DNA from 3 places in the Candidatus Allofournierella excrementavium genome. Region 3 is predicted to be linked to each of the others. Evidence: predicted binding sites of a transcription regulator. Region 3 holds the regulator's gene; each other region holds the start of a gene.

Region 1 (6,175 bases), on a different contig from region 3:
AAGCAGATGCAGCTCCTCGGCGGTGGTGACCTCCAGCCCCGGCAGAAGGCGCAGGCCGTACTCCCGGCAGGCCTTTTCGGCGGCGGGCAGGTTGAGGGCGCTGTTGTGGTCGGTGATGGCGATGAGCTCGGCCCCCGCCAGCTTTGCCAGCCCCGCCACGGTGGCGGGGGTCATGTCCCGGTCGGCGCAGGGGGAAAGGCAGGTGTGCAGATGCAGGTCGTACCGCATGGCCTGTTCTCCCCCTTCCCGTTCAAAGTCCCATGGCTTTTGCCAGGGTCAGGCTTGCCTCGAATTCCGGCAGGCCGGTGGCCAGCACCTGCACCCCGTTCTCCTGTGCCCGCTGGCGGGCCACCTCGTCCAGCTGCGCGCCGTGGCACAGCACGATGCAGGCGCAGTCCGCCAGCGAGGCCACCGCCACCGCGTTCACGTTGCCCATCACGGTGAACCAGGCGTCCCCTTCCTTGGCCCGGCCCATGGCCCAGCTGAGCAGGTCGCCGGTGAAGATACCTTCGATCTCTCTCTCCTCGCCGGGCACCAGCGGCTCAAAACCGCACACCGCGGGCAGGTCTTTCGTGTTCATTCCCCCGCCCCTCCTTTTCTCTCTCTGGCTTTCAGCCGGGCTTCCAGCTGGCGGCAGCGCAGCAGCACGCAGTCGGTCACCTGGCCGGTGCCCCGCACCACGTCCTCCGCCAGCGCCTCGCAGCTGGGCGCGCCGCAGGCGCCGCAGTCCAACCCCGGCAGGGTCTTGAGGATGGTCTGCATCCGGTTGTAGCGCTCGAACCGCTCGCCCCGGGTGGCCCCCAGCTCCAGCACCGGGGCATAGGTGAGGTCGGTGTCCCACAGCATCTCGGTGGGGATGCCGCCCGCAAGGCGGTTCACCGTGCCCGCCACCGTGCGCTGCATCCGCTTGAGTTTGGTGCGGGCGATGTAGGGGTTTTCCAGCTGCAAAGAGCCGCCCAGGCACCCGCCGGGGCAAGCCCGCAGCTCCACAAAGTCGATCTGGTCGTATTTTTCGTCCTCCAGGTCTTCCAGCACCCGGATGATGCTCTCCATGCCGTCGGCCACCAGATGGTTCTCCACCCCGGAAAGGCCCAGCGCCTCGCCGCCGCTGGACGCCCAGGCAAGGCCCGCCGCGCCCGCTGTGGCCCGGTGGGGCGGGGTGCGGCTGCCGTCCAGCAGGGCCAGCAGCTTGGGGTAAATTTCCGTCACCGACACCGCCCCGTCCAGGGCGCTGCGGCTGCTGCCCACCGGGGCCCGGCGCATGGTGACCTTGGCCGGGCAGGGCACGATGGCGATGCAGCCTATCTTTTCTTCGGGCAGGCCGGTCTTTTCCGCCGCCTTTTTCTTGGCCATGCGGGCCGCCAGCTCCATGGGCGGCACCAGCGGCAGCATGTGGTCGATCAGTTCGGGAAAGCGCACCCGGATGAGCCGGGTCACCGCCGGGCAGGCGGAGCTGATGACCGGCCGCGCCGCGCCGCCGGTGGCCATGATGCGGCTGGTAGCGTCGCTGATGAGCTCGGAGGCCGCCGCCTCCTCGAACACGTCGTCAAATCCCGCGCGGCACAATGCGTCCAGCACCATGTCCTGGTTTTTCTGGTGGTTGTACTGCACATACAGGCTGGGCGGCACGATGGCCACCCGGTACTCGAAATGCCCCAGCAGCGCCAGCGGGTCGCTCACCGCCCGCTTGGCCCGGTGGGGGCAAAGCCGGATGCACTCGCCGCAGTCGATGCAGCGCTCCGCCTCGATCACCGCCTTGCCCTCCCGCACCCGGATGGCCTGGGTGGGGCAGCGCTTGATGCAGTTGGTGCAGCCGTTGCACAGACGCTTTTCCAGCGTGACCGAATGCACGAATTGGTCCATGGTCTCCTCCAAAAACGGCCCGCGCCGGGCCGCCCCTTCAGTCGATGTTCACCCGCATGGTGATGGTGGTGCCCACCCCCACGGTGGACTGGATTTCGAACTCGTCGGTGTAGCGCTTCATGTTGGGCAGGCCCATGCCCGCCCCGAAGCCCAGGCTGCGCACCTCGGCGCTGGCGGTGGAAAAGCCCTCCTGCATAGCCTGCTCCACGTCCGGGATGCCGGGCCCCTGGTCCGAGAGGACCATCTGCACGTCGTCGTCGCCGATGGCCACGTCGATGCGCCCGCCCCCCGCGTGGATGGCAAGGTTTATCTCCCCTTCATAGAGGGCGATGGAGATGCGCCGCACCGCCGCCGCGGGCACGCCCAGCTTTTTCAGGGTGGCCTTCAGGTCGGCGCTGGCCTCCCCCGCCCGGGCAAAGTCGTCGCCGGGCACGGTGTATTCCAGCCGGATGGGTTCGCTCATGCCATCTCTCCTCCCCGCAGGCCCTGTTCATAGAGCCTGCCGCAGGCCGCGAACATGGGCAGGTCGGTGGAGAGCACCGCCATGCCCCGCGCCGCCGCCATTTCCACGATCTGCTCCTGGGGCTGCTTGCCCCGCACGAACACGATGCACACCATGTCCATCATCTCGGCGGTGCGCACCACCTGGGGGTTGTTCAGCCCGGTGAGCAGCACCGCCTGGTCCTTCACATAGGCCAGCACGTCGCTCATCATGTCGCTGCCGCAGGCCGCGTGCACCTGAACGTCCAGATCCGCGCCGGGCGTGTGCAGCCGCGCATTCAGAATGTCTTTCACCTCTTTGATGGTCATTACAGACCCTCCCCTCTTTTCCCCTCGGGCGGCCCGGCCGGCCGCCTCCTTTTCTTTATTATAAAAGATGCCCCACCCCCTGGCAAGGGTCGGACCGTGACATTTTCAACAGTTTTTTGTCAACTCGCGCTGCAATTTTATACGACTTTCCGGTGTTTATTTGTTTAATTTATAACAGCCTTCTGGTATAATGGAAGCATATGGGCAGGGACCGCTGCCCCCGTGAAAGACCTTCAGGAGGGATACTATGAGGCACTTTTCCACCGTGCCGTTTTCCGGCACACCCGAGCAGGAAGGGCAGTTGAAAGCCTGGCTCGACGAGAACAAAGACACGCCGGGCGTGGTGATGCCCGCCTTGCAGAAGGCCCAGGAGATCTACGGCTATCTGCCCATCGAGGTGCAGCGCATGGTGGCTGAAGCGCTGGGCAAGCCCCTGGCCGAAATTTACGGCGTGGCCACCTTCTACTCCCAGTTCAGCCTGACGCCCAAGGGCAAATACCGCATCAGCGTGTGCCTGGGCACCGCCTGCTACGTGAAGGGCAGCGGCAAGCTGTACGAGAAATTGCAGGAGAAGCTGGGCATCGCCGGCGGCGAGTGCACGGCGGACGGCAAGTTCAGCCTGGACGCCTGCCGCTGCGTGGGCGCCTGCGGCCTGGCCCCCGTACTTATGGTGAACGACGACGTTTACGGCCGCCTGACGGTGGACGACCTGGACGGCATCCTGGCAAAATACCCCGACTGACGAGGCCAAAGGAGGGCGCGCGGTGCAGGAACTTTCGATGAACCTGTTGGACGTGGCCGAGAACTCGGTGGCCGCCGGCGCGAAGCTGGTGCGCATCGAACTCTCGGTGGACGAAGAAGCCCGCCGCCTGCGCCTTGCCATCATCGACGACGGCAAAGGCATGGACCCGGAGCTGGCGAAACGGGTCACCGACCCCTTCTGCACCAGCCGCACCAGCCGCAAGGTGGGGCTGGGGCTGCCTTTTCTGAAGATGGCGGCCGAGCTCACCGGCGGGCAGCTGACGCTGGAAAGCGAAGAGGGCAAGGGCACCGCGGTGACAGCGCTTTTCTGCACCGACCACATCGACATGCCGCCCCTGGGGGACGTGGCCGCCAGCGTGGCGGGCCTTGTGCAGTGCAGCCCGGACATTGATTTCGTGTTCACCCTCGCCGGCCCGGGCGGGCGCTTTTGCGCCGACACCCGCGAGATGCGGGACATCCTGGGCGGGGTGAGCCTGGCCGAGCCCGAAGTGGCCCTGTGGCTGCGGGAGTATCTGGCCGAGAACATCCGTGAGATTTTGAAAAAGGAGTAACGCTGTATGAAGAGTTTGCAGGAACTGGCGGCCATCCGGGACCGGATGCGTCAGACCGTGAATACCCGCGAGCCGGGCGAAAACCCCATCCGCGTGCAGGTGGGCATGGCCACCTGCGGCATCGCCATGGGCGCGCGCCCTGTGCTGAACGCCTTCACCGAAGAAGTGGCCCGCCGGGGGCTTTCCGGCATCATGGTCACCCAGACCGGCTGCATCGGCATCTGCAAGTATGAGCCGGTGGTGGAGGTCTTTGTGCCCGGGCAGGAGAAGGTGACCTACGTCCACATGACCCCCGAGAAGGCCGCCCGCGTGGTGGCGGAACATCTGGTGGGCGGGCATGTGGTCACCGAATACACCATCGGCCAGGCCGGCACGGAAGAATAAGGAGGCAGAGCCAATGTACAGAAGTCATGTCATGATCTGCGGCGGCACCGGCTGCACCTCGTCCGGCAGCGACAAGGTGGCCGCTGCCTTCGAGGCGGAGATCGTAACCGCCGGTCTGGAAAACGAGGTCAAGGTCATCCGCACCGGGTGCTTCGGCCTGTGCGCTTTGGGCCCCATCGTGGTCATCTACCCCGAGGGCACCTTTTACAGCATGGTCAAGCCCGAGGACGTGGCGGAGATCGTGAACGAGCACCTGCTCAAGGGCCGCCCTGTGCTCCGCCTGCTCTACAACGAGACGGTGGCGGAGGACAACTCCATCAAGAGCCTGGACGAGACCTCCTTCTACAAAAAGCAGAAGCGCATCGCCCTGCGCAACTGCGGCGTCATCAACCCCGAGAACATCGAGGAGTACATCGCCTTTGACGGCTACGCCGCCCTGGGCAAGGCCCTCACCGAGATGACCCCCGACGAGGTCATCCAGGTGGTGCTGGACTCCGGCCTGCGGGGCCGCGGCGGCGGCGGCTTCCCCACCGGGCGCAAGTGGCAGCTGGCCTGCGCCGACCGGGGCAAGGTGGAAAAATACGTCTGCTGCAACGCCGACGAGGGCGACCCGGGCGCGTTCATGGACCGCAGCGTTCTGGAGGGCGACCCCCACAGCGTCATCGAGGCTATGGCCATCGCCGGCTACGCCATCGGCGCGGACCAGGGCTATGTCTACGTGCGCGCCGAGTATCCCATCGCGGTGAACCGCCTGTCCACCGCCATCCAGCAGGCCCGGGAGTACGGCCTTCTGGGCAAAAACATCTTCGGCACCGACTTCTCCTTTGACATCGACATCAAGCTGGGCGCGGGCGCCTTCGTCTGCGGCGAGGAGACCGCCCTGATGACCAGCATCGAGGGCATGCGCGGCGAGCCGCGGCCCCGTCCCCCCTTCCCCGCCAAGAAGGGCCTGTTCGGCCGGCCCACCATTCTGAACAACGTGGAGACCTACGCCAACATCCCCCAGATCATCCTGAAGGGCGCCGACTGGTTCCGCAGCATGGGCACCGAGAAGAGCCCCGGCACCAAGGTGTTCGCCCTGGGCGGCAAAATCAAACACACCGGCCTGGTGGAAGTGCCCATGGGCACCACCCTGCGGGAGATCGTGGAAGAAATTGGCGGCGGCATCCCCGGCGGCAAGAAGTTCAAGGCCGCCCAGACCGGCGGCCCCTCCGGCGGCTGCATCCCCGCCAGCCTCATCGACACCCCCATCGACTACGACAACCTGATGGAGATCGGCAGCATGATGGGCTCCGGCGGCCTCATCGTCATGGACGAGGACACCTGCATGGTGGACATCGCCAAGTTCTTCCTGGAGTTCACGGTGGACGAGAGCTGCGGCAAGTGCACCCCCTGCCGCGTGGGCACCAAGCGCCTTTTGGAGCTGCTTGAAAAAATCACCAGCGGCAACGGCACCATGCGCGATCTGGAGCGCATCGAAGAGCTGGCCCAGTTCATCAAGGAGAACAGCCTGTGCGGCCTGGGCCAGACCGCCCCGAACCCGGTGCTCTCCACCCTGCAGTACTTCCGGGACGAGTACCTGGCCCACATCCAGGACAAGCGCTGCCCCGCCGGGGTGTGCAAAGCCCTGCTGACCTATAAGATCGACGAGACGAAGTGCCGCGGCTGCACCCTCTGCGCCCGGGCCTGCCCGGCGGGCGCCATCAACGGCAGCGTGCGCAACCCCCACAACATCGACACCCTCAAGTGTGTCAAGTGCGGGGCCTGCATGGAGACCTGCCGCTTCGGCGCCATCAGCAAGGGTT
Region 2 (6,175 bases), on a different contig from region 3:
TCCTTGTCGATAAACGACATAAATTTACAAATTGTAATTGAAAATGGCCCTCAAAGGGGCGGCTCGTCCGGCACCGCGATGTCCCGGATGAGCATTTCGTTGCCCTGCACAAGGTGGGTCTGCCCGCTGCCGCAGGCGGGGCAGGTGCGCCCGTGCTCCAAGGTGGCGTACACATGGCCGCAGGCTTCGCACAAGGTGCGGGCGGGGATGGTCTCCACCCGTAATTCCGCCCCGTCCAGCATCTCCGAACGGGCAGCGGCCCACTTCCAGCAGTCCTGGAGGTAGTCGCCCACCACGCCGGACACCTCGCCCAGTTCCAGCGTCACGGCCTTCACCCGTTTCACGCCGTTTTCCCGCCCGGCGGCCTCCACCGTTTTGATGATGTGGAATACGATGCCCAGTTCGTGCATGGCGCTCAGCCTTTCTTGCCGAATTTCAGCCGCAGGCCCCGCTTGACCATGTAGGGCAGGATGGCCTTGAACTTGTCCTCGGTGCGCACCATGGTGCTGCACTCGGGCAGGTCGCGGGAGAGGTGGATGGCGTCAAACTCGCACTTGGTGGTGCAGATGCCGCAGCCGATGCACTTGTTCGGGTCCACCACCGACGCGCCGCAGCCAAGGCAGCGGACGGTCTCGGTCTTCACCTGCTCCTCGGTGAGGGTGCCGTGGGTGTCCCGGAAGGAGAGGCCCGGCGCGGGGGCCGCGGCCTCCTGGCGGGCGGCGCTGTCGTAGCCGGTGAGGAAGAGGTTGTCTTTATCCAGCTGGATAAAGTCCCGCCGGTTGCGGCCGATGGTGAGGCTGGTGTCCGGCTGGACGAAGCGGTGGATGGACACCGCGCCCTCCTTGCCGGCGGCAATGGCCTCGATGGCAAAGCCGGGGCCGGTGTACACGTCGCCGCCCACGAACACGTCGGGCTGGGCGGTCTGGTAGGTGAGCGCGTCCGCCGCGGCGCGCCCGCCGCCGGCCAGCTCCACCTTGCTGCCTTCCAGAAGGTTGCCCCAGAGGATGCTCTGGCCGATGCTCAGGATGACCTGCTCGCAGGCCACGGTCATGGTGTCGGCCTCGTTGTAAACGGGAGCGAAGCGGCCCTCGGCGTTCAGCACCGAGAGGCAACGCTTGAACATCACGCCGGTGACTTTGCCGTTCTCGGTGAGAATTTCCTTCGGGCCCCAGCCGCAGTGCAGCTGCACCTGCTCGGCCTGGGCCTCCGCCACTTCCTCCGGGTCGGCGGGCATGGCGTCCTTGGCCTCCAGGCAGAACATGGAAACTTCTTCCGCGCCGCAGCGGCGGGCGCTGCGGGCCGCGTCGATGGCCACGTTGCCGCCGCCGATGACCACGGTGCGCTTTGCCGCCGGGGTGTGCTCGTTCTCCGCCACCGCGTGCAGGAAGTCCACCGCGGTGAACACGCCCTCGGCATCCTCGCCGGGCACGCCGGCCTTGCGTCCACCCTGGCAGCCGATGGCGATGTAGAAGGCCTTGTAGCCTTCGGCCCGCAGCTGATCCAGGGTCACGTCTTTGCCCACTTCCACGCCGCAGCGGATGTCCACGCCCATGGCGCGGATGACCTCGATTTCCGCCTCCACCACGTCTTTTTCCAGCTTGTAGGAGGGGATGCCGTACACCAGCATGCCGCCGGGCCGGGCGTTCTTCTCGAACACGGTGGGCGTGTAGCCCTTTTCCGCCAGATAGAAGGCGCAGGAAAGGCCCGCGGGGCCCGCGCCGATGATGGCGATTTTCTCGCTGAAACCCTCGCCGGTGCTGGCGGGCACGACGGGCGGGATGTAGCGGGTGGCGGCGTCCAGGTCCTTCTGGGCGATGAATTTCTTTACCGCGTCGATGGCCACGGCGGAGTCCACGCTGCCGCGGGTGCAGGCGTCCTCACAGCGGCGGTTGCATACCCGGCCGCAGACGGCGGGGAAGGGGTTCTCCTTCTTGATGAGGGCCAGCGCCTCGGTGTAGCGCCCCTGGGCCGCCATCTTCAGATAGCCCTGCACCGCGATGTGGGCGGGGCAGGCGGTCTTGCAGGGGGCGGTGCCGGTGTCGTGGCAGTTGACGCGGTTTTTGTCCCGGTAGTCCACCGTCCATTTCTCCGGGCCCCAGGGGGTCACAGCGGGGTCCTCCATCCGGGGGTACTCCACAGGCCCGTCCTTGGTGCACAGCTTCTGGCCCAGCTTCACCGCGCCCGCGGGGCAGAACTCCACACAGCGCCCGCAGGCCACGCAGTTCTCGGTGGTCACGTGGGCCACATAGGCCGAGCGGCCCAGGTTGGGGGTGTTGAACATCTGGCTCAGCCGCAGCGCGTTGCAGACGTTCACGTTGCAGTTGCAGATGGCGAAGATCTTGTTCTCGCCATCGATGTTGGTGATCTGGTGCACGAAGCCGTTGTCCTCGGCCCGCTTCAGGATGCGCAGCACCTCGTCGTAGTCCACATAGTGGCCCTTTTTGGTCTCCACCAGATAGTCCGCCATGTCGCCCACGCCGATGCACCAGTCCTCCGGGTCGTCGCCGCAGCCCTCGCCCAGCTTTGCCCGGCTCATGCGGCAGCTGCAGGGGCTGGCGGCGTACTTGCCGTCGTACTTTTTCAGCCAGTGGCTGATGTGCTCGATGTCCACCGACTGGTTCTCGGTCTCGATGGCCTTCTCCACCGGGATGACGTGCATGCCGATGCCCGCGCCCCCGGGGGGCACCATGGCGGGGATGTGCTCCAGCGGCAGAAAGGTCATCCGCTCAAAGAAGGCGGTCACCTCCGGGTGCTCCTCAATTTGGTGCTTCTGCATGTTGAAGAACTCGGCGCTGCCCGGCACGAACATAGGCAGAACGTACTGCTTTTCGTGCCGCTCGTTCTCCCAGTTGTACTCCAGCAGGCCGATGTAGCTCATCTGATAGAGCAGCGGTTCCAATTCCTCGGCGCTCCTGCCGGTGGCCTTCACCAGCTGGGGCAGCGTCATGGGCTTGCGGACCTCCATCTTGAGGGCCACGTCCGCCATCTCGTCGGTCACAAGGCCCGCCAGACCCCAGTATTCCGGGTCGTCGCCGGTCACGCCCTTCAATTTGGCGGGGATGCGGTCGGTGATTTTCCGCCCCAGTTTCAAAATCTTCTCCCGGGGCTGTTCGTCCCGGGGAATCTCAAAGGACAGCTTGCTCTCGTCCAGGGGAAAATGGGTCTCACTCATGGCCGTTCTCCTTTTTCGTTTCTTCGCCCCGCCAGGCGCGCACTTCCCGGCGCAGCCAGCCGTACCAGGCGTCCATCCCCTCGCCGGTGGCGGCGCAGATGGGGATGACCTGGGCCTTGGGGTTGCGCATCTTCACATACTCGGTGCATTTTTCCAGGTCAAAGTTGAAGTAGGGCAGAACGTCCATCTTGTTCACCAGCACCACGTCGCACACCTGGAACATCAGCGGGTACTTCAGGGGTTTGTCGTGTCCTTCGGGCACGGACAAAATCATGGCGTTCTTCACTGCGCCGGTGTCGAACTCGGCAGGGCAGACCAGATTGCCCACATTCTCCAGAATGGCCAGTTCCACGTCCCCGGTGCCCAGGCCCTCCAGGCCCTGGCGGGTCATGCCCGCGTCCAGGTGGCACATGCCGCCGGTGTGCAGCTGAATGGCCTTTGCACCCGCCGCCGAGATGGTGCGGGCGTCCACGTCCGAGTCGATGTCCGCCTCCATCACGCCGATTTTCATTTCGTCTTTCAGCGCCTCGATGGTGCGGGTCAGGGTGGTGGTCTTGCCCGAGCCGGGGCTGGACATCAGGTTCAGAAGGAACACGCCCTTCTCCTTCAGTTCCGCCCGCAGTTTCGCCGCCTCCTCGTCGTTGGAGGCAAACACGCTCTGGCGAATCTCAAGAATTTTAAAGGATTCCAATTCTCTCACACTCCATGGGTCATATCGGTGGTCGGGCCAGAAAGAAAGCCCGGCCCGGGCTGAACGTTAAAAGAATAACATTATCCTGCAAAGAAGGTCAATAGATGCCGATTTTTTCGGAGTTCTGCGCAAAATTCAGCCTTGGCGTTCAGCCATTTGCATGGTAAAATAAGGGTGTGGTATCTGGTATGACCAATACGAGGAGGAAGACACAGTGGAATTTGAAAAACTCTCGGCCCCCAGTCTGAAGGATTTGTTCGTCAAGCAGATACAGGGGATGATCCTTTCGGGAGAGCTGGCCCAGGGCACGGCGCTGCCCCCCGAGCGGGAACTGGCCCGCCAGATGCAGGTGAGCCGGGCGGTGGTGAACGGCGGCCTGGCGGAGCTTGCGGCGCAAGGATTTGTGGAAATACGCCCCCGCCAGGGCACCTTTGTGGCGGACTACCGGCGCAACGGAAACCTGAGCACCCTCATCGCAATCATGGAGTACAACGGCGGCACCCTGGGGCGGGAGGAGATACGCTCCATCCTGGAGGTGCGCCGGGCGCTGGAACAGCTGGCGGTGGGGCTTATCCTGCGCAACGCCACCGACGAGGACATCGACCGCCTGGGCGACCTTGTGGCCCACATCGCCGGGGCCCAGACGCCCCAGCAGGCGGCGGAGCGTGCTTTTGAATTCCAGCATGAGCTGGCCCTCATCAGCGGCAACAGCATCCTGCCATTGTTCTATTACTCCTTCCGCGCGCCGGTCATGGTGTTGTGGGTGCGCTTTTGCCGCCGCTACGGCATTGAGGCCCTCTGCCGCAACACCGAGCTTCTCTACACCCATCTGAAAAACCGGGACGAGCACCAGCTGCGCCGCTGGATCGAGACCTATCTGGGGGAGGCCATCGAAGGTTGCCAGCAAATTTACAACGAGTGACTTTGCAGTTTTGCAATGATTCCGGCGCGGTGCGGTGAATGTGATACAATATTTATAAAGGCGGAAAGGAGGACGTTCCATGGGCTTCAAGGACGTTGTGCGCAAAACGGCCCACTGGCTTTTGCCGGTCGTGGTGGTCGCTTGCAGCCTGCTGGCTCTGGCGGCGGCCTTCTTCGGGCGCACGGCCTCCGCAAAGGATATAACCGTGGAGAACGGCGTTCTGGACGTCCGCCGGCTGGATGTCGCCTCCAATATCTACGCAGTGGACGGGCAGTGGGAATTCTACCCCGGCGCTCTGTATGACCCGGCGGACTTCGCGGCAGGGGCCGTGGGCCAGCCCGCCCAGGACGCATCCCCCTCCGACTGGTCCTGCGGCACCCACCGGCTGCGCATCCTGGCCCGGCCCAACCAGTATTACTCTATCTGCGGTTTCTCGCCGGACTATGCCGCCCGCATCTTTGTGAACGGGGTGCAGGCGGCGGAATACGGGCAGGTGGCCGAAACAGAGGAAAGCTTTGTGCCCCGGGTGGGCTACATGACCGTTCCGCTCTTCTCCGGCACAGGCGGCGAGATCGAACTCATCGTTCAATATTCCAATTACGTCCACAACGACGGCGGCCACATCCCGCCCTTCGAGCTTTCCACACCGCAGAACATCGAGGAATTCAAGGCGGCGGGCGACCTTGTGTCCCTGGCCCTCAGCGGCGGCCTTCTGCTGCTGGCGGCCTACTTTCTGCTCAGCGCGGCGGTGCGGAATAAACCCAGCTTTCTCTGCCTTGCCCTGTGCTGTGTGCTGACGGCCCTGCGGGACCAGAACTTCTTTGTGGTCCATCTGCTGGCGCCAGACACCTCCTGGTATCTGGCCTACCGGGCGCTGATTCTCATCGTCATGCTCATGCCGGTCTGCGTTCTGCTGATGTTGAAATGCCAGTATTGGAAGGCCAGCGCCCAGGGGCCGCTGTGGGCCTATCTGGGAATGGCTGCGGCGGCGGGCGTGCTCATCTGCCTGCTGCCCACCCGGGAGCTGGTCACCGTTTCCACCCTGGTGTACTATCTGTCCGTTCCCTATCTCGCGTATCTGGCGTTTGGCGTCGCGCGGGTCTATCTGCGACGGAAAAAACTGGAACCGGCGGACGTGCTGGTGCTTCTGGGGTTTGTTTTGCTGCTGACGGGGCTGGCCTACGAGGCGCTCATGACAGGGCGCAGCGCCCAGATCACCCGTTACGGCGCCACCGCCTGCGGCATGCTGGGCTTTGTGTTCCTCAATGCGGCGGCCATGAGCCTGCGGGGCCAGCGGCAGGAGGCGGAGCTGATCGCCAGCCGCAGCCGCAGCGAGATGCTGGAAAAAATGAACCAGTTGAACATGGATTTTTTGCACAAGGTGGCCCAC
Region 3 (6,175 bases):
GCCATGAAGGCAGGGGAGTACCGTCCCTTGTAGTGTTGGGCAAAGGCCCAGGCGCGGACAACGCCCTCCCGGTCGTCCTCGTCCTCGTCGCCGGTCATCAGCTCCTCCGGCGTTTCCGCCTCACAGTAAAAGCGGTAGCGCTCGGTGTATCCGCCCTGGCTCAGGTAGCGGAGAGTTTCCAAAAGGCCGCCCCGCCCATCGATGCCCCAGGAGCGGCGCACCACCGACAGGACCTGCTGTTCCAGCACGGGGATGTGTTCCTCCACGTCCAGCCCGTCCAGGCTGTGGTCGTTGAGGGTGGACACGATGCCCGAGAGCAGGATGCCGAACCGGCCCCAAAGTGCCGGGTCTCTGCCGTATTCCACGGGAGCGGGCTCGGGCAGAGCCTCCAGCCGCGCCATGGTCTCGTCCAGCAGAGCGTAGAGAGCGTCATCGGTCTCTTCTTCTTCGTCAAGGCCTTCTCCTTCACAGTTGTTGTCCATGGCAAGGGTCTCCAGTGCGGCGGCCAGCACGCCCATGTCCTCGCCGAACAGCTGGTTCATTACGGCTTCGGTGCTGGCAGAAGCGGCTTCGGCCACCCGCTGCTCCATCATCTGTTGCAGCTGTTCCTCATTCGCCGCCATCTGTGCCATCGTCTGGCCGTCGAACACCTGCCCGAGGATCTCCACCTGCCGCCGGGCGTTCGCGGCCATCTGTTCTGCCTCCCGGGCGGCGGCTTCCTCCGGCGGGGCGGCCGGTTCAGGGGAAGAAGAGCTGGCCAGAGCATCGGCTTTTTCCTCCGTTTCGTGCAGACTTGCCAGAGCCTGCGCCTGCGCGGCCTTCGCGCGGTTCATGATTTCATTGATGTCCATCGTCATCCTCCTTTTCGCCGGGCAGCGTGTGCCAGACCGGCGGCTGCCCGCGGCGGAACAGCAGGCGCTTTGCCCGCTCCAGCAGTGAATCCACAAAATGGAACCACAGCTGCCCGAAAATTGCCAGCACCGTGAGCAGGACAAACATCCAGAAAAGCTCGTCCCAGGGCATCACAGCCTCACTTCTTCGCAAAGCGGTTCATAAAGAACTCGGTGAAGGCGGCCAGTTCCTCGTCCTGGGACACATAGACGTACAGGCTCTCGTCCTCCAGCCAGTCGTAGGCGTTGATGGCGATGTAGCCCCGCTTGTCCGGGTAAATGACAAAAGCGTCGGTGGGATATTTGTTCCGATAGGCCTTCAAAATGTCGGCGCGGCGGTAGAAAGTGGGGTCGCCGCAGCCGGAAAGGTCAGGCACGGTGGGCACCACCACGATGGTTTCCTGTGCCTCGTTCCAGCCAACGATGAGATTGCCGATCTTGGTCTTGCTGCCGTGGACAAAGCCGTAGTTGAAGCGGCTCACATCCTCGGTGTAGCCGAAAATGAGCCGGTATTCACTGCCGCCCTCCACCACATGGTCAAACAGCGCCCGCATCTTTTTGGCGTTGGCGGCGCTCTTTTCCATGTCGATCTCCGGGCCCTTGAACAGCTTGCTGAAAATTCCCATTTCAAAATCCTCCTGAGTGTTTATTATCTCTCCGCCGCAAGACGGAGAAAATTCTGTATAAAGATAAAATCTTGAATTTGTCTTTATTGCGAGCTGAAGAATGGCCCGTTTGAAAAACACCGCCAAAAGGGGCCAAACGGGCCGCAAAGTTATTGGTTTTGGGCGTCCTGGGCGCGCAGGGAAGCCAGCCAGTCCACGATCGAGTTTATCTGCACATCGATGGTGGCCTCCGCCGCCTCGGGGACAAGCAGGGGAAGGCTGCCGGGGATGGCCCGCTGGATGACCATCACCGCAAGACAGAGATTGGTGAACAGGCTGATGCGCTCGGGAGTGGGGCGCACACCGAAAATTTCCATCAGCTGTCCGAACAGCCGCTGCTGTTTTTCCCGGAAAGACTGATAGCTCTCGGGAGACAGGCGGTGGAAAATCTTCTGCTGCTCTTCCACCGTGAGCACCGCGATGCCGTTGCGCTCACCGTAGCAGCAGATGCGAAGAAATCTGGTGACGGCCTGCCGCCAGTCCAGCTTGGGGTCGGCCAGCAGCTGCCGGGCATACGCCACCACCCTGGGCTGCTGGAGATAGAGCATCTCCACCACCAGGTCCTCCTTGGTGGGGAAGAAGGTGTAGAAAAAGGAACGGGAGATGCCCACCTTCTGATAGATCTGCTCCACCGTGGTGTGCTGGATGCCCTGCTTTGTCATCAGTTCCAGGCCCACGGCCACAAGATCCCTGCGGATCTGTTCCCGCTGCGCCTCGGAATAGGCCACCTTCGGCATGCCGGCACCTCCCTTATGATAAAAACACAAATTGCGGATTTGTTTTTATTGTAGCATGAGGACGGAAAAAACACAAGAAAAACCAGCCGGGAACTTCGGTTCCCGGCTGGTGTCTGCAACAAAACTGGAGGCAGGTCAAACGCGGACTTTGGGATGCCGCTGATAGAACTTTTCCCGCTCGGCAAAATAGCATTGCGCGCAAAGGCTCTGGTATTCCACGTTGTTCTCCTGGTCGATGGCCACCTGGTCGCCCTCGAACACGAATTCGCCGTTCACCTTGCGCCCGTTGCAGGTGGCTTTGCGCCCGCAGGTGCAGATGGTCTTCATCTCCTCAATGGCGTGGGCCAGTTCCAGAAGGCGGGTGGAGCCGGGGAACCCCTGCATGGAGAAGTCGGTGCGCAGACCGTAGGCGATGACGGGGATGTTCAGCTTCACGGTCACCATGAACAGCTGTTCCGCCTGCTGGGGGGTGAAAAACTGGCTCTCGTCGGTGAGCACGCAGGCCAGGGGCTTGTCGCCGCGGGCCGCCTCCTGTTTTACCAGCTCGAACACGTCCATGTCGGGGGTGACGGCCTTGTCCACCGGGCGGCTCACGCCCAGGCGGCTGAGCAGGCATTCTCCGCCCTTTGTGTCGATGCTGGGCTTGAGGATGAACACCCGCATGCCCCGCTCTTCGTAGTTGAATGCCACCTGCATCAGAGCGGTGCTTTTGCCGCTGTTCATCGCGCCGTAGCGGTAATAAAGTTTAGCCATAAACGAGGGACGCTCACTTTCGTTGTGGTGTTTATTTGTTGCGCAGCCGGTACCCCAGGCTCATCAGGCTGTCGCCCAGGTGGGCGTTCTCCACAGTGACGTTGGGGTAGGCGACGGAGAGGTCATAGTGGCTGAAATTCCAGAAGCCCTTGATGCCCAGCTCTACCAGCTGGCCGGAAACTTCCTTCGCGCTCTCCCGGGGCAGGCACAGCACCGCAACGGTGGGGTGGTTGGCCTTGCAGAACTCGTCCAGTTCGTCGATGTGATGAATGGGCACACCGTCCAAATCGTGCCCCACCAGTTCCTGACGGATGTCGAACACCGCCAGCAGGTTGTAGCCGTTGGTGTCGGTGGTCAGAAAGCGGGACACGGCGGTGCCCAGGCGGCCGGCGCCCAGCAGGATGGTGGGCAGCTTTTCGCCGTGGCCGAACAGAAGATGGCCGATCTCTTTTTCCAGCACTTCCACATTGTAGCCGATGCCCTGCTGCCCGAAGCCGCCGAAGCAGTTGAAGTCCTGCCGGACCTGGCTGGCGGTGGTGCCCATCATGCGGGCCAGTTCGCTGGAAGAAATTGTCGCCACGCCGGATTTGTGCAGCTGCGCGATGTAGCGGTAGTACTTCGGCAGCCGTTTGATGACCGGCAGTGATACCTTGCCCTGAGAGTTGTTCATTCGTTTCACCATCTTTTATCAGATTCTTCAAGCGTGGCTTGCAAAAGGCAAAGCAGCAGCAGGCCGCTTTTTATTCCCCGGCCCGGCTGTGCTGCGGACCACAGACCGGGGCAAAGCGCCGAAAACAGACGCCCTTTTTATATAGTATAATCTTTGAAGCGGCTTTGTCAAACAGAATACAAAGTTTTTGAACACACTGCGTCTTTTTGTATAACTGAGGCCCGAAGGGGGGAACACTGTCAGGGAAGACCGAAAAGGAGGCGCACAAAGCCATGGAACCGAACGAGAACAAGCAGCCGCCCACCGATGCGCAGGTGGAGCAGGAAAAACTGGAACAGGAATATATGATGGACACCGGCTCGGTGATCCGCACCAAGGGCCGCCACGCCATCCACTGCCTGACGGTGGTGGGGCTGATCGAGGGCCACGTCAGCGCGGACCAGAGCCAGAAGGTGACCAAATACGAGCACGTGATCCCCCAGCTGGTGGCCATCGAGGAGGACCCGGACATCGAGGCGCTGCTGGTCATCCTGAATACGGTGGGCGGCGACGTGGAGGCGGGCCTGGCCCTCTCAGAACTCATCAGCGGGGTCAGCAAGCCCAGCGCCACGCTGGTGCTGGGCGGCGGCCACTCCATCGGCATCCCGCTGGCGGTCAGCGGTCGGCGCAGTTTCATCGTGCCCACCGCCACCATGACCATCCACCCGGTGCGCCATTCCGGGCTGGTGCTGGGCGTGCCCCAGACCATGCGCTATTTCGAGCAGATGCAGGAGCGCATCGCCGGTTTTGTGGAGAGCCACTCGAAGATCAGCAAGGAACGCTTTGTGGAACTGATGATGCACACCGGCGAGCTGGTGATGGATGTGGGCACGGTGCTCACCGGCCAGCAGGCGGTGCACGAGGGCCTGATCGACCAGCTGGGCAGTTTGAACGACGCGCTGGATTACCTGTATGGCGAGATCGAACGCCGGGGCTGAAGGCCCCGGCGCTTTCCATTGTTGACATTTTTGAGGACGGGGTTTATGATGAAATAAATCCAGATAGAAAGCGGGGTGCTCAACTATGAAAAACAGCGGAACGAATGCACGAGCTGAATATCTTTTGAGGGCCCCGGTCGCATTGTGAGTGCTTCATAGGCTTTGCCGCGGCTTGTTTGCCGCGGCTTTTTTTATGCGGTCTGCTGCCCTTCACAAGATGTTCGCGCAAAATCAGTTTGCAGATGAACCAGGAATGATTTGTGGAGGTATTTATGACCCATCTTGAAAAAATCACCGAAGAAAATTTTGTGGAAGCGTTCAATTTGAAACTTGCGCCCGAACAGGAGCGCTTCGTTTCACACCCCATCCGCAGCCTTGCCCAGGCGTATGTTTACAGGCAGCAATGCCAGCCCTTCGGCATCTATGAAAATGATACGATGGTCGGCTATGTGATGGTGATCTACGACTATGATGTCCCGGAATACGATATATGGCACATGATGATCGATGCGTCGCACCAAGGGCTGGGGTATGGAAGCGCCGCCCTGGACCAGGTGCTTGCATACATCAAAACAAAGCCTTTCGGAGCTTCGGACCGGGTGGTTTTGACCTGCAGCAAAGACAATGCCCGGGCGCTGGGCCTTTACAGAAACAAAGGCTTTGTGCCGACCGGGGCGGTGTTTGAAGATGAAGTGGAACTTGTGCTGAACCTGCGGCGATAAACGAGCTTTGCCCGTGGCAAAACGCCCCGGCGCTTCCATTTTCGGGGGCCCCCGTTCGCCAAATTTGGGTTTTACAATTCGCCCGGTTGATGGTAAAATAATTAAGTTAAGCATTCCGCGCCGCGTGGGCAGACGCCCCGCGGCGAACGATACCAACGCAAGGCGAAAGAGGATACAAAAACACTATGGCGACAAAGAAAACTTCGACCCGAAAAAACGGCTCCGGCAGCCGGCGGCGCAGGCCCCAGCCGGACATTGCCCAAAGCTGGAGCATCCTGCTTTTTGGCTTGGGCGCCGTTCTGGTGGCCATGATCTTCGTGGAAGGCGAATCCGCCTGGGCCTGGATGCGCGCCGCGCTGTTCGGCGTGTTCGGCCTGGGCATGTATGTGCTGGGGCTTCTGGTGCTGTATGTGGCGGTGCTGGTGGCGTTGGGCCTGCCCATCTGGTCCAAGTGCGCCAAGGCCCTGTGCCTGATGATGTTCCTGTGCGGCACCGCTGTGGTGTTCTCCCGGGTCAATCTCTCCGGCATGGATTTCGTCCAGGTCGTCAAGGCCCTGTATGAGCAGGGCCAGGGCGCGCTGGGCGGCGGTGTGCTGGGCGGTGTGGTCGGCGGCACCCTGCTGGTGCTGTGCGGCCGGCCGGCGGCCAACATCCTGCTGCTGGTGCTGCTGGCGGCGGGTATCATGTGGTTCGCCGGCGTCACTCCGGGCGATCTGTGGAACCTCGTGGCCGGGCGTTTTGCTCTGTGGCAGGAGGACCGC

The links. The regulator Rex, encoded in region 3, represses fermentation and respiration genes when NADH is low (regulators of the CRP and FNR family bind a similar motif). The targets are predictions, from matches to a motif close to ATTGTTAANNNNTTAACAAT.
Region 1: the regulator Rex is predicted to act here: its motif matches at 2,833-2,852, upstream of ACMI1Q_RS05740 (NAD(P)H-dependent oxidoreductase subunit E).
Region 2: the regulator Rex is predicted to act here: its motif matches at 3,926-3,945, upstream of hypB (hydrogenase nickel incorporation protein HypB).

The regions. Positions count from the first base shown of each region.
Region 1 is NZ_DBGFPE010000017.1:84,686-90,860, forward strand. It holds gene ACMI1Q_RS05715 (PHP domain-containing protein) at 1-228, opposite strand, end outside; gene ACMI1Q_RS05720 (hypothetical protein) at 251-580, opposite strand; gene ACMI1Q_RS05725 ([Fe-Fe] hydrogenase large subunit C-terminal domain-containing protein) at 577-1,863, opposite strand; gene ACMI1Q_RS05730 (ATP-binding protein) at 1,901-2,326, opposite strand; gene ACMI1Q_RS05735 (DRTGG domain-containing protein) at 2,323-2,673, opposite strand; gene ACMI1Q_RS05740 (NAD(P)H-dependent oxidoreductase subunit E) at 2,921-3,415, shown strand; gene ACMI1Q_RS05745 (ATP-binding protein) at 3,438-3,986, shown strand; gene ACMI1Q_RS05750 ((2Fe-2S) ferredoxin domain-containing protein) at 3,993-4,370, shown strand; gene ACMI1Q_RS05755 (NADH-ubiquinone oxidoreductase-F iron-sulfur binding region domain-containing protein) at 4,384-6,175, shown strand, end outside.
Region 2 is NZ_DBGFPE010000023.1:24,012-30,186, reverse strand. It holds gene ACMI1Q_RS06625 (hydrogenase maturation nickel metallochaperone HypA) at 51-410, opposite strand; gene ACMI1Q_RS06620 (FAD-dependent oxidoreductase) at 416-3,172, opposite strand; gene hypB (hydrogenase nickel incorporation protein HypB) at 3,165-3,863, opposite strand; gene ACMI1Q_RS06610 (FadR/GntR family transcriptional regulator) at 4,078-4,785, shown strand; gene ACMI1Q_RS06605 (sensor histidine kinase) at 4,865-6,175, shown strand, end outside.
Region 3 is NZ_DBGFPE010000042.1:15,052-21,226, reverse strand. It holds gene ACMI1Q_RS10040 (DUF1266 domain-containing protein) at 1-851, opposite strand, end outside; gene ACMI1Q_RS10035 (hypothetical protein) at 838-1,023, opposite strand; gene ACMI1Q_RS10030 (hypothetical protein) at 1,031-1,516, opposite strand; gene ACMI1Q_RS10025 (TetR/AcrR family transcriptional regulator) at 1,666-2,292, opposite strand; gene ACMI1Q_RS10020 (thymidine kinase) at 2,428-3,045, opposite strand; gene ACMI1Q_RS10015 (redox-sensing transcriptional repressor Rex) at 3,077-3,727, opposite strand; gene ACMI1Q_RS10010 (ClpP family protease) at 3,988-4,692, shown strand; gene ACMI1Q_RS10005 (GNAT family N-acetyltransferase) at 4,965-5,414, shown strand; gene ACMI1Q_RS10000 (DNA translocase FtsK) at 5,600-6,175, shown strand, end outside.